One region of the Paenibacillus sp. EKM10P genome, then DNA from elsewhere that is predicted to be linked to it. Evidence: predicted binding sites of a transcription regulator. Region 1 holds the regulator's gene; each other region holds the start of a gene.
The links. The regulator Rex, encoded in region 1, represses fermentation and respiration genes when NADH is low (regulators of the CRP and FNR family bind a similar motif). The targets are predictions, from matches to a motif close to TTGTGAAATATTTCACAA.
Positions count from the first base shown of each region.

Region 1 (3,202 bases):
GACAAAAAAAGAAGTATTATTCTGACATCTGCTACTTTATCGGTAGATAAATCGTTTCAGTACATGACCGATCAACTCGGTTTGCAGGAGGCCGCAGATCAAGGACGATTAATGACGTCACAGCTCCCATCACCCTTTAATTATAGGGATCAGGTGTTGCTGGTCATTCCGCGAGATTTTCCGAGTGTGAAGGGCAGTGTAGGAGATGCACATTTTGTAGAGATGCTCGTTAGCTCTCTAGGAGCGACTGCCCAGGCGACGCGGGGGAGAATGCTCGTTCTGTTTACTTCCTATCGGATGCTCCGGCAAGTGTATGAGCCGCTCAAAGAGGCGTTAGCGTCCAGCGATATTACCGTGTTAGGACAAGGTGTGGACAGTGGGAGTCGCAGCAAGCTAACCCGCCGTTTTCAGGAAGCGAAAGCTTCTGTATTGCTGGGAACCAGTAGCTTCTGGGAAGGCGTCGATATTCCAGGGAAAGCTTTGACTTGTCTGGCTATCGTTCGCTTGCCGTTTCAACCGCCCAACCACCCGTTACTGGAGGCTAAAAGCGAGTTGCTCCAGCAGCAGAAGAAGAATCCATTTATGAAGCTGTCTGTACCACAAGCAGTTATTCGCTTCAAACAGGGATTTGGGCGATTGGTACGTACAGCGAGCGACCACGGAGTCGTCATCGTTTACGATACGCGTGTGATCGAATCCTATTATGGAAAGCACTTTTTGTACTCGTTACCGGGACCAAAAATGGAGCATATGCCATCGGAGCAAATGGTGCCCCGCATCGCTGAATGGCTCCAATCCGCCCCGGAGACAGAGGCACAACGGACGGACACTTAAAGTCCGTTACAATTAGGGGGAGCAAGTATGAAATCAGATAAAATTTCAGAGGCTGTCGTACGGAGATTACCCGTATATTTACGTTATCTGAATGCACTGCACAAACGGGAGGTGGCTACGGTCTCTTCTCAAGAGCTGGGACAGAGGTTAGATTTGAATCCGGCCCAAATTCGTAAAGATCTTGCCTATTTTGGCGATTTTGGTCGGAAGGGCATCGGTTACGATGTTTCTTATCTAATCGAGAAAATACGCCATATCCTGAAAATCGACCAGCAAATTAATGTAGTATTGGTCGGAGCAGGTAATCTGGGTCAAGCCCTATCGAACTATAATGCTTATTTAAAAGACAATATGAAGATTGTGGCGGTTTTTGATGCGTTCCCGGATAAGGTTGGGACCAGAATCAATACTTTGGTCGTACAGCCGATGGATGAACTGGAAGCGACTGTGAAAGAAAAAAATATACGAATCGGGATTATTACTGTACCTGATTTTGAGGCACAGCACGTAGCTGATAGGCTGATTGAGAGTGGAATTGGAGCGATTTTGAACTTTGCACCTATCATTCTCAAGGCACCGGCTAACATTCGGATACATGCCACAGACTTTACAACTGATTTGCTTAGCCTCGCTTATTATCTGGAGGACGGAAAGGAAGAAGCACAATATGACAGTGAATAAATGGATGATTAAAAACGGCTCGTTTGCCGTGAATGGACCCGAGGCTGGGGTAATCCATGGTTTTATGATTGTGGAGGATAGCCGTATTACTTACATTGGCGAGACTTTGCCTGCGGGTGAGGAAGAGACAGAAGCAATCGACGGCAAGGGGTTATTGTTTTTACCTGGTCTGATCAATACTCATGGTCATGCGGCGATGTCTCTGCTGCGAGGGTATGGAGATGATTTGGCACTTCAAGTGTGGCTTCAGGAAAAAATGTGGCCTATGGAAGCCAAGTTTACATCTACGGATGTGTACTGGGGAACTTCTTTGTCAGTGCTGGAAATGCTGAAAGGTGGAACCACGACTTTCCTGGATATGTACGATCATATGGATGAGGTGGCTCGTGTAGCTGAAGAGTCGGGCATTCGTGCAAGCTTGATGCGTGGAGCCATTGGACTCTGTTCAGAAGAAGAACAACGGATCAAGCTAGCTGAGGCCGTGACTTTTGCGCGTAACTGGCATGGAAAAGCAGACGGACGTATCACAACAATGATGTCTCCTCATGCCCCATACACATGCCCGCCTGCGTTTATTGAGAAATTTGTTCAAGCAGCACATGATCTCGATTTACCATTGCATACGCACATGTCCGAGACGATCGCCGAAGTTGAACAAAACGTACGCGACTACGGCTTGCGTCCAGTTGCACACTTAGATAAGCTTGGCTTTTTCTCCCGTCCTTCACTTGTTGCCCACGGCGTTCACTTGAACGACGAAGAAATAGCTTTGTTAGCGGAACGAGGTGTGGCGGTATCGCATAATCCAGGCAGCAACTTGAAGCTGGCAAGTGGTGTAGCTAGAGTGCCTGAATTGCTGCGTGCAGGAGTTACTGTTTCACTCGGAACAGATGGTCCTGCCAGCAATAATAACCTGGATATGTTCGAGGAAATGCGTCTGGCGGCACTCATTCACAAGGGAGTATCTGGCGACCCAACGGCAGTTCCTGCAAATGAAGCACTACGTCTGGCAACAGAGTATGGTGCAAAGTCGATTGGTTTAAAAGAGGTAGGAGCGCTGGCAGCAGGCAATAAGGCTGACTTTATCGCGCTAGATCTGGATCAGGCCCATTTCTTGCCGCGTACAGATCTTATTTCTCATGCCGTATACTCTGCAAGTGCCAAAGACGTGGCTCATGTGTGGGTAGACGGCCGTCAGGTTGTGAAAAATGGCGAATGCCTGACGATGGACGAGGAACGTATCAAACATGAGGCACAAGCCGCCTTTGAAGGGCTGCTGTCGCGCTAATTTAGGTGTCACATCCCCTTAGAGAGGAAGCACAGGTTTGAAAAATAAGAAGAAATGGATAGCGGTCGCCATTTTGGCCGTAATACTGATCCTGGTCAGCATTTTCTGGTATTATTCGTATGTTACTCAAGACCAGGTGGCTGAGAAAAATGCCGCTATCATGAAGGCCAAGCAATCAGGTGGTCTGGTTAGCACGACTCAGACATGGAAGTCTGTGTGGGATCAGATATATTGGGTAGTTCAAGGAAAAAACGCACAGAATGAAAATATAATGGTGTGGGTTCCTTTTCAAAAAATGGAGGGGAAACCTAACATACCTGCCGCAGATCCAAGCGGTGTTCATACCGAGCTGATGAAAAACGGAGTCGACGAGCAAAAAATGACAGCGATAATTCAGCA
Region 1 is NZ_JAALET010000002.1:568,757-571,958, reverse strand. It holds gene dinG (ATP-dependent DNA helicase DinG) at 1-834, shown strand, start outside; gene HFE01_RS07965 (redox-sensing transcriptional repressor Rex) at 862-1,515, shown strand; gene HFE01_RS07960 (amidohydrolase) at 1,502-2,803, shown strand; gene HFE01_RS07955 (cell wall elongation regulator TseB-like domain-containing protein) at 2,841-3,202, shown strand, end outside.

Region 2 (3,202 bases), on a different contig from region 1:
AGGGAAAGACTGGACAAAATAATACCTACAATTCCGATGATCAACCCAAGATAGGGAATGACAACAGATAAAATCCCGAGCACCATCGACGCAACAGCTTTACTATTTGTAGGTGGGACCACTGGGGGCTGGTTAAATGGGGCGTTATAATCGTTCGGCTCCTGAAAGGGATCGGAAGATCGAGGCTCCTTGTACAAGTCACTCATCTGTTTAATTCAACTCCAATAATTATAATAACAATATATAAGTTCTAGGGTACCACAATCTTACAAATCAGGACAGTACTTATTTCAATTTTTCAAATTAGAACGTTAAAAAGTAGCAGCATAGCATCTTAGCACTTTTTGAGATAACCGGGCATACAGTATTGTACCTATTACAGATAAATTGCGCTCCATGAGAGCATCCTGCCAAGGAGGACGGAGCTATGTTATATCGTGGAACATCCCGCAGAAAGGGCTCGCCTCACCAACGTTTACATGCAGAGACACTTCGGAAAATATCCGCCGCCATGCTGCCATTTTACAAAGCTATTGCGACCCGACGTGCTTTTGCCGTCCAATGGTCACGAGCTGTCGTTCAGGGTAATTTGGATCGGATGAAATCCCTTCTCTGCTCAGTAGCGCCATTTGCCGCCAAGCAAGGCTTAGGCACGAATGGGATCGGCTACTTTGTTTCCTTTTTAGCTCAGCCACCAATGCTTTATTATACGAACGGTACGACGATTCCACCCGGGATGGTGCAGTTTACATTTGAACCGAAGGTTCATCGCGCCATTGCCAAAGCCGTTTTTCCGCTGTATCGCGAATTGGCACGCAATGAATGCTTTGCTTCTGCCTTAGCCAAAGCGATCTACAGGCAAGACCAGCGTGCAGTTCAGGTAATGATCCGTAGTTTAATTCCATCCTCTGCGCTAAAATCTGTAGACATTGAGGATAATGGATTTGCATTGCTCTTTAAGTATCCCTTTAGTAAATATCCCTATCGCAATCTACTCTTTCAGGAGTTCACTTAAAAAGGTCCCTACAAGCGTACTTGATTAAGTTCTTCAATGAGCTCTTTTCCCATTTGTATAGCCATGTCTGTCAACATTCGGATTTCGTCCTTGGTTGCATGATCCAAATGCGTCCCGCAGCAAATGGCGAAGTTACCCGCAAACTCTTTACGCAAGCGAACTGCAATTTCTTCAGTAATATAAAATTCCTTGTGATTTTGCAATTGCACGGTTTGAATCGGCTCAAGCCTAGCCCCTGCTGTAATCGTCCCCAAGTGAGGCTGATCACCGCCTGATATGAGCACAACGATATCTTCTCCCATAAAATAGGCATCGAGTACAAGACGGATACGTCCGCTTTCTTTTTCCAAATGAATCATATGATCCTCTCCTGCTAAAAAATATTATTGTGAAACGATTCACTTTATAGAGTACTATTCATTGTATCGCTTCCTGAACTGTTGGACAAATTCAAAAAGGCCCACAGCAGCCTCTATTAACAGTGGCTTGCTGTGGGCCTGCATTGCATTCTAAAAAATCTTCTATCCCCTGCTCTTACTTGCTGTTAACGGATCGTGATGGTGTGCACTGCCTTACCGTTTGCGCCGTCATTATCCGTCACTGTTAGCTCCACGGTATACGTTCCGGCTGTGGTGAATTTATGCTTCACTTTCGAACCAACCGCCGTATCGCCATCGCCAAAATTCCAACTGTAGCTGACGATCTCACCATCTGCATCACGGGAGGCTTTGGCGTTAAATTGTACATTTTTGTTCTTCTTGGCTGAGTCATTCGCCTGGATAATAGCTACCGGCTTTTCATTCGATGTAGGTGGATTCGGACCAGGGCCCTCTCCTCCACCATGGGTTACATACAATCTTCCCGGCGCCTCCGTTTCCACTTCATTCCCCGCTGCATCCCTTACCCGGATCACGATGACTCCGCCTTCCAGGTTCAGAGAAGATGAAGTGAGATAAATACCTTCATAGTGACCTGATGAAGTTTCATTTAATGGAATTTCATTACGGGCCAAAGTGGACAGGTTAAAGGGCAACTCCACATGGAAGGATGCCTCCAAACCAGATGCACTGTCAAAAGATACCCGTACCGGCTGCCCTGGAGTGATACGTACATCCTCAGCAGGACTAATATTTTCAAGTTTCGGCAGCGCTGTATCGACATACACCGAGCGTGTAACACTCGTTTCGTTTTCGGCAAGATCTTTGGCCGTTACCGTAATTTGGTTTTCACCTTCGTTGATAAGCAAACGTTTGTTAAAGCTGCCGTCGCTTCCGAATTCAGCAGGCTCGCCGTTAATCGTCAATTCACTGAGGAACTCGTCATACACCGTACCGGTTACACTGACCACACCTGCGTTCGTACGTGCTCCCTCACCAGGCGAAGTCAGGATCAGACCCGGTTTAGTCTGATCGAGCGTTACAACCACCGGCTCGGAACGATCCGTTACTTTGCCGTATACCGCTGCTTGAACACTTAGCGGATTAGCACCTGGCTGAAGATCGACCGCCAAACTGAACTGACGATCCTTCACTTTCGTTGTGCCAGCCAACTCTTTGCCGTTAAAGAGCTGAATATCAGCCCCTTCTGCCGGAGAAGTTCCTGTTACGGTAATCGTATCCTCCTGCGTATACGTTGCCTTCGTAGGAGTTGTAATCGTTGGAGCGTTGACCGGATATCTGACGATCGCCCGGATCATGTAGTTCCCTTCCTCTTCAGGGGATTGGCTCCATGTGCCGCTTACACCTTGCCAGCTACGAAGCGCATTGGGGCTGTTTTCATCTGTAGCAAGGCCCGGCGACTGTGTGCCTACCGCAGACTGTGTATATACAATATAGAAATCGCCTTGAACCGTCACCGGCTCTGGAAGCTGTACCGTCGTCCATTGTGTCTCATCCCGTACAGCTGTTCCGTCGAATGGACCAGCCAATAGACGTCCAGGTGCTCCTGCTGCACCGGAGGCGTCATAGACAGAATATTGGAATGCTGTTCCTCCCGGATTCGGGAAAGCAGAGTTCCAGAACAACAGTGATGCTCCTGTCACCTGTGCCACTTCCGACTCAGGTGTCATTCTCACTGCCCATGAATTGCCTGCCGCGTTAAAGGCTCTGGCATTTTCTCCTGTACCGTCATCATAGGCGATGCCTCCTTGAAAACCGATGAAAGGCTTCAACGTGACATTCGCTTCTA
Region 2 is NZ_JAALET010000008.1:159,437-162,638, reverse strand. It holds gene HFE01_RS18460 (DUF4190 domain-containing protein) at 1-206, opposite strand, end outside; gene HFE01_RS18455 (hypothetical protein) at 428-1,015, shown strand; gene lpdD (prenylated flavin chaperone LpdD) at 1,024-1,374, opposite strand; gene HFE01_RS18445 (S8 family serine peptidase) at 1,560-3,202, opposite strand, start outside.
Region 2: the regulator Rex is predicted to act here: its motif matches at 1,402-1,419, upstream of lpdD (prenylated flavin chaperone LpdD).

Region 3 (3,202 bases), 160 kb from region 1:
TATACGATAAGGAGATTTTAATGATACCATCTTTATTTTTAGCACACGGATCACCTATGCTTGCTATTGAACAGACGGACTATACTGCATTTTTAGATCAGTTGGGGAAAAGCATTCATCCTAAGGCGATTGTTATCTTTACAGCTCACTGGGAGACACAAATGTTAACGATTAGTTCAATGGATGACATATACGATACAATTTATGATTTTGGAGGTTTCCCACCGGAACTGTACGAAGTGAAATATCCAGCACATGGTTCTGTTGAACTAGCTAATAAGTTGAAAAAGTTATATGAACAAAACGGCATCGAGGTACAAACTGATCATGTGAGAGGACTGGATCATGGTTCCTGGACATTGTTGCATCGTATGTATCCTGAGGCAGACATTCCGGTAGTTCAGATTTCCGTAAATCCGTACCTCTCGCCCAAAGCACAATTTGCCATTGGTGAAGTGCTGCGTGAGTTGGGAGAACAAGATATTCTGGTCATTGGCAGTGGCGTGACTGTCCATAATCTGCGTATTGTCAAATGGGGAGAAACGAAAACGGAACGTTGGGCAATTGATTTTGATGACTGGATTATCGAAAAAGTGCAAAGCGGAGATATAGAAGCTTTAGATCACTATGAAAGCGAAGCGCCGTATGCTCGTCAGGCTGTACCTAGAGCAGAACACTTTGTACCGTTGTTTATTGCAATGGGTAGTGGCGACCCTGCAAACAAAGCTAAGGTCATCCATAGAAGCTATGAGATGGGAAATTTAAGTTATCTATGTTTGCAGTTTTAAAGTGGGTAGGCAGAAGAAGGTCGAGTTATGTGCTTTGTTACTGTCCCGTCCGTTCTCTAAAAAATGGGGAGTGGAATAAAATTAGGGAGTGTTATAAGCTAATAATGGCTTACAGCACTCCCTTTTACATTAAAAAAATTTATTATATCCGGCAAATCTCACGTGGGCACAATTCACAATGACATACACCTTGCAGCATTTCCAAATCCTTGACAACAATCATACCATTATCGTATTCGACTGCATTTTTCTTACGCAGATCACTGAGCATCCGATTTACACTTTCCCGGGTAGCACCGATCATATTTGATAAGTCAGTATGAGTAATCTTTTTATGAATCAGAATATAGTCGCCGTGAGGCTCACCATAGGTGTTGCATAGTCGGATGAGTGTGGAACATAGAGCGCCAGGCTTGCCGTACATCATCAAATCGCGGAACTTGGTCTGGGTAATGCGGTGATGCGATCCCATCCATTTCATAAAGTCAATCGCAAAATCACAATGCTGACAAATAAGCAACTCCAAATCTGTATGATCGATTACGCCAATATCACTGTCCTCCAGAACCTCAGCAGAAAAGGAATGCTTAGTGCCGAAGAAAGGATCAGCTTGACCAACAAGATCGCCGCTTTGATACATATATAGAATAAGTTCCTTACCCTCATCCGTAGTTTTGGTCACTTTTACGCGTCCGCGCTTAATATAAAACAGCTTATCCGCTGTATCTCCTTCCCAGAACAGATGCGAACTTTCTGGCATAACTCGATCTTTCATCATCACTTGCAGCCGGTTGAAGCTGGCCTCCGAGAAGCAACAGGTGTTGCCGCGGGCTTCCATTACATTTGTAGGGTTTCTCATCGTCCATTTCCCCTTTGTATCCTATGTTATTTTATCTGCAACTTGATCAATTCAAATTCATTATATACCTGTGCAATGCGTTTTTGGGGCAAGATGAGGGGGTAAAAGTGGCAGAATTCCAAACTTTGTGATTTAATTCACTTCATAAAATAAAATTTTAAATAGATTGTGAAAAAAATCACAAAATATCTTAGAAAGCTGTGTTACGATCAGTGCGTGAACAAGAGATAGTACACGAGATAACAGGAGGATGAGGGAAATGGCTGTTAAAAACGAGGTTATCCAAAAAGAGCAAAGCGCAGAGCAGTATATTCAAACGCTGATTGACCGGGCGAACCGGGCACAGCAAGCTTTCATGAGTATGAATCAGGAGCAGATGGACGAAATCGTACAAGCTATGGCACTCGCAGGGATGGATAAGCACATGCACCTCGCGAAGTTGGCTGTTGAAGAAACAGGACGCGGTGTGTACGAGGACAAAATCACCAAAAACATGTTTGCAACAGAATATGTCTACCATAGCATCAAAAATGAGAAAACCGTCGGTGTCATTGAAGACAATGACTTTGATAGTTTTCAAAAGATAGCTGAACCAGTCGGTATTATCATGGGGATTACTCCAGTAACAAACCCAACTTCGACTACGATGTTCAAAGCGTTAATTGCCATTAAAACACGTAACCCAATCATTTTCGGCTTCCATCCATCTGCTCAATCGTGTAGTGCGGAAGCAGCCCGCGTCTTGCTTGAAGCAGCTGTTAAACATGGTGCTCCAGCGGATTGTATTCAATGGATTGAAGCACCTTCGATGGATAAAACAAATGTACTGATGAACCACTCTGATGTAGCGTTGATTTTGGCAACTGGTGGATCAGGCATGGTTAAGGCAGCTTATAGCTGTGGTAAACCTGCACTTGGCGTAGGTCCTGGTAACGTACCTTGCTTTATTGAGAAAACAGCCGATATCAAACAGGCCGTGAACGACCTTATCCTTTCTAAATCTTTTGATAACGGTATGATTTGTGCTTCGGAACAAGCTGTAATTATTGAAGAGCCTATCTTCGAGCAAGTGAAGAAATTGATGATTGCTAATGGTTGCTACTTTGTAAATAAAGAAGAGGCAGCTAAGCTCACTCAAGGAGCTATGAATGTAGAAAAATGTGCAGTGAACCCGGCCATTGTCGGCCAGTCTGCTGTAAAAATCGCTGAAATGAGCGGTATTACAGTACCGGCAGGAACCAAAATTTTGGTCGCTGAAATTGAAGGAGTAGGAACCAAATTCCCATTATCTGCGGAAAAATTGAGTCCGGTATTGGCTTGCTACAAAGTAAAAAATGCAGAGCAAGGTATCCAACGTGCTGCTGAAGTCGTAGAGTTCGGCGGTATGGGTCACTCGTCAGCTATCCATTCGCAAGATGAGGATGTTATTGCTCGCTTCGCAGACCGTTTGCAAACAGGACGTATCATTGTAAATGCACCTTCCACACATGGCGCAATCGGTGATATTTACAACACCAACCTTCCTTCGTTGACACTTGGTTGCGGTTCGTACGGT
Region 3 is NZ_JAALET010000002.1:728,214-731,415, reverse strand. It holds gene HFE01_RS08800 (dioxygenase family protein) at 21-788, shown strand; gene HFE01_RS08795 (Crp/Fnr family transcriptional regulator) at 931-1,647, opposite strand; gene adhE (bifunctional acetaldehyde-CoA/alcohol dehydrogenase) at 1,907-3,202, shown strand, end outside.
Region 3: the regulator Rex is predicted to act here: its motif matches at 1,814-1,831, upstream of adhE (bifunctional acetaldehyde-CoA/alcohol dehydrogenase).

Region 4 (3,202 bases), on a different contig from region 1:
AAAAATCAGGGTGATAGTGGGTAAATGCATCGTCCCACGAGTGCGGAATGCCTGAAAGCACAGATTTGGGATACTTGCGGTGATAACGGCTCACGGTTTTAATGAAATGAGGCAGCACCAAAAAGTCAGCGTCACAGAAAATGATGTATAGCCCTTTTGCTCGGCGCAGTCCCAAATTTCGAACGGCAGATCGACCGCGTTGTTCAGGGTGTGACACATAGATAAGAGGATAGGATGCTTTGAAGCCTTCGACCATTTCTTTCGTTCCGTCTGTAGAACCATCATCAGCTACAATGACTTCGAATAGTTGCTTCGGGTAGGTTTGTGATTCAAATGAAGCGAGTGTGAGCAACAGCTGCTGGGCGCGATTATAGGTTGGAATGATGACGCTGTAGCGGATAGCCAATGTGATCTCCCCCCCACCATTCTAATTAGACAACCTTTGAACGAGATAAATAATAACAATGTATTCAAGGATTTTAGCCTGGTCTAGTCAAACAACCCACAAAGTTCGAAACAGGCTTGGTCCTTTGCGGATGTTAATGTGGGAGTGCTGTATTTTTTGCTGATTTGCAGATATGTTTCAGTGGTGTGATGTATATGTCATGGTAGCATTATGCATAAGGATGTAAAGTAGAAGGGACACAAACAAACATGAGATGAAATGGGCATGTTTATGGTAAACTATATGGAGTTATAGAAGACCTGAAAGAGGAGTACTATATGACACAATTTGTATATAAGCAAATTATTGACGATCTTAAAATGAAAATTTTCGCTGGAAAGTTTGCAGATATGAGATTGCCAGATGAACGTAGTCTTAGTGAGACTTACCAGGTTAGTCGTAGTTCCATTAAACGTGCTCTGACTAAAATGGAGAGTGTCGGAATTATTTTCAAAAAACAAGGTTCCGGGACATTTATTAATCCCTTATACATAAGAAATGAATCTATCTTTAACTACGAGGGCTCTAATCTAGGAGTTACTGATAATTTTCAAATGCATGGCAAAAAGCCAAAAATCAAAGTATTGAGTTTTGAGGTCATTCCACCGACAGAAGAACTACAGCGCGATTTGTTCTTGGACACTCATGATTTTGTTTATAAAATCGTTCGCTTGCGTCTGTTTGATGATGATCCATTTATGATCGAAACGGGCTATATCCCCATTAAAATTGTCCAGGATTTAAATCAGACCATTATTGAGGGTTCCATTTTTAATTATTTGGAGGACTCGCGGAACCTGGCCGTCACCAAATCCTTTTTATCTATTTTTGCAGAACCGTCTGAAGAGAATGATCAAAAGCTGCTGCAATTGAAAGAAAATGAACCCGTAGGCATTATGGAGGGTGTTTTCTTTTTGGATAACGGTACCCCATTTGAATTTTCGCATATGCGATTTCACTACAAATATTTGAAATTTAATACCTTTGTATCGGTACACTAATGAAAAGACTCGAGAATTCTCCGGTCTTTTTTTTATAGTTTTGAAAAAGGATTAGAGTCTGCAAACTCTTCATTTATCACAAATTTTATTGGTTTATCCTGCTATATATTTTAATGTAAGAGCTTTTTTACTGTCTTTTTAATTTATATTTCATAGTATGTTCAAAATTTCACAAAATTGGACCGTATCACTTGTGAAAAAGGTTGAATTAATTCAGTGTAGCGTTATGATGTACATGTAGATGAAATTTCCGGAAATAAATTACAAACAAAATTACTAGGGAGTGGACACCATGGCTTTATCACCCGTGTTAGAAGATTACTCGTCTAAAACATATTTGGAAAAACTTGATGCATACTGGCGTGCAACGAACTACATTTCAGTAGGTCAGCTTTATTTAAAAGACAATCCTTTGTTGAGAGAACCTTTGAAAGATTCGGATGTAAAGGTTAAGCCTATTGGACACTGGGGCACGATTCCAGGCCAAAACTTTATTTATGCTCATCTTAATCGTGTTATTAATAAATATGATTTGAACATGCTTTACATTGAAGGTCCTGGTCACGGCGGCCAAGTGATGGTTTCAAATTCATATCTTGATGGAAGCTACACCGAAATTTATCCGCAAATCACGCAGGATATCCCAGGTATGAAGAAACTGTTCAAACAATTTTCATTCCCTGGCGGTATTGCTTCACATGCTGCGCCTGAAACCCCTGGATCTATCCATGAAGGCGGGGAGCTGGGCTATTCCCTTTCTCATGGTGTAGGTGCTATTTTAGATAATCCGAATCTGATCTCGGCTGTTGTTATTGGGGATGGTGAAGCTGAAACGGGTCCATTGGCCGCTTCGTGGTTCTCTAACCGATTTATCAATCCAATCACGGATGGCGCAGTGCTGCCGATCTTACATTTAAATGGCTTCAAAATTAGTAACCCAACGATTATGTCTCGCCAATCAAAAGAAGAGTTAACCTCGTTCTTTAAAGGTTTGGGTTGGGAACCATTCTTTGTTGAAGGTGAAGATCCTGATCACATGCACCCAGAAATGGCGAAAGTATTGGATACTGCCATCGAAAAGATTGAAGCTATTCAAAAGAATGCGCGTGAAAATAATGACCTTACTCGTCCGGCGTGGCCAGTGCTTATCTTCCGTTCCCCTAAAGGCTGGACAGGTCCAAAGGAATGGGACGGCGTGCCGAATACAAATTCGTTCCGTGCCCACCAGGTTCCAATTCCGGTCGATCAAAAAAATATGCAGCACGCACCTGCTTTATTAGAATGGCTGAATAGCTATAGACCAGAGGAATTGTTCGATGAAAACGGTCGGTTAAAAGCTGAGATTGCTGAAATTTTACCTACTGGCGATAAACGAATGGGAATGAATCCTGTTGCGAATGCAGGTAAACTTATTAAAGATTTGAAATTGCCTGATTTCCGTAACTATGCGCTGGATAACTCCACGCCTGGTAAAGTGATTGCGCAAGATATGTCGGTTTTGGGCAAATACGTTAAAGATGTGGTTGTTTTAAATGAAGAGAATCGTAATTTCAGAATCTTCGGGCCTGATGAAACGATGTCTAATCGCTTGGCACCTGTTTTTGAAGTAACCAAACGCCAATGGATGGATCAAATTATTGAGCCTAATGATGAATTCTTATCTTCGTATGGTCGTGTCATTGATTCCCAATTATCCGAGCACCAAGCTGAAGGATTGCTGGAAGGTTATGTGTTAACAGGTCGTCATGGTTTCTTT
Region 4 is NZ_JAALET010000006.1:175,093-178,294, reverse strand. It holds gene HFE01_RS16535 (glycosyltransferase) at 1-406, opposite strand, end outside; gene HFE01_RS16530 (GntR family transcriptional regulator) at 724-1,446, shown strand; gene HFE01_RS16525 (phosphoketolase family protein) at 1,739-3,202, shown strand, end outside.
Region 4: the regulator Rex is predicted to act here: its motif matches at 1,604-1,621, upstream of HFE01_RS16525 (phosphoketolase family protein).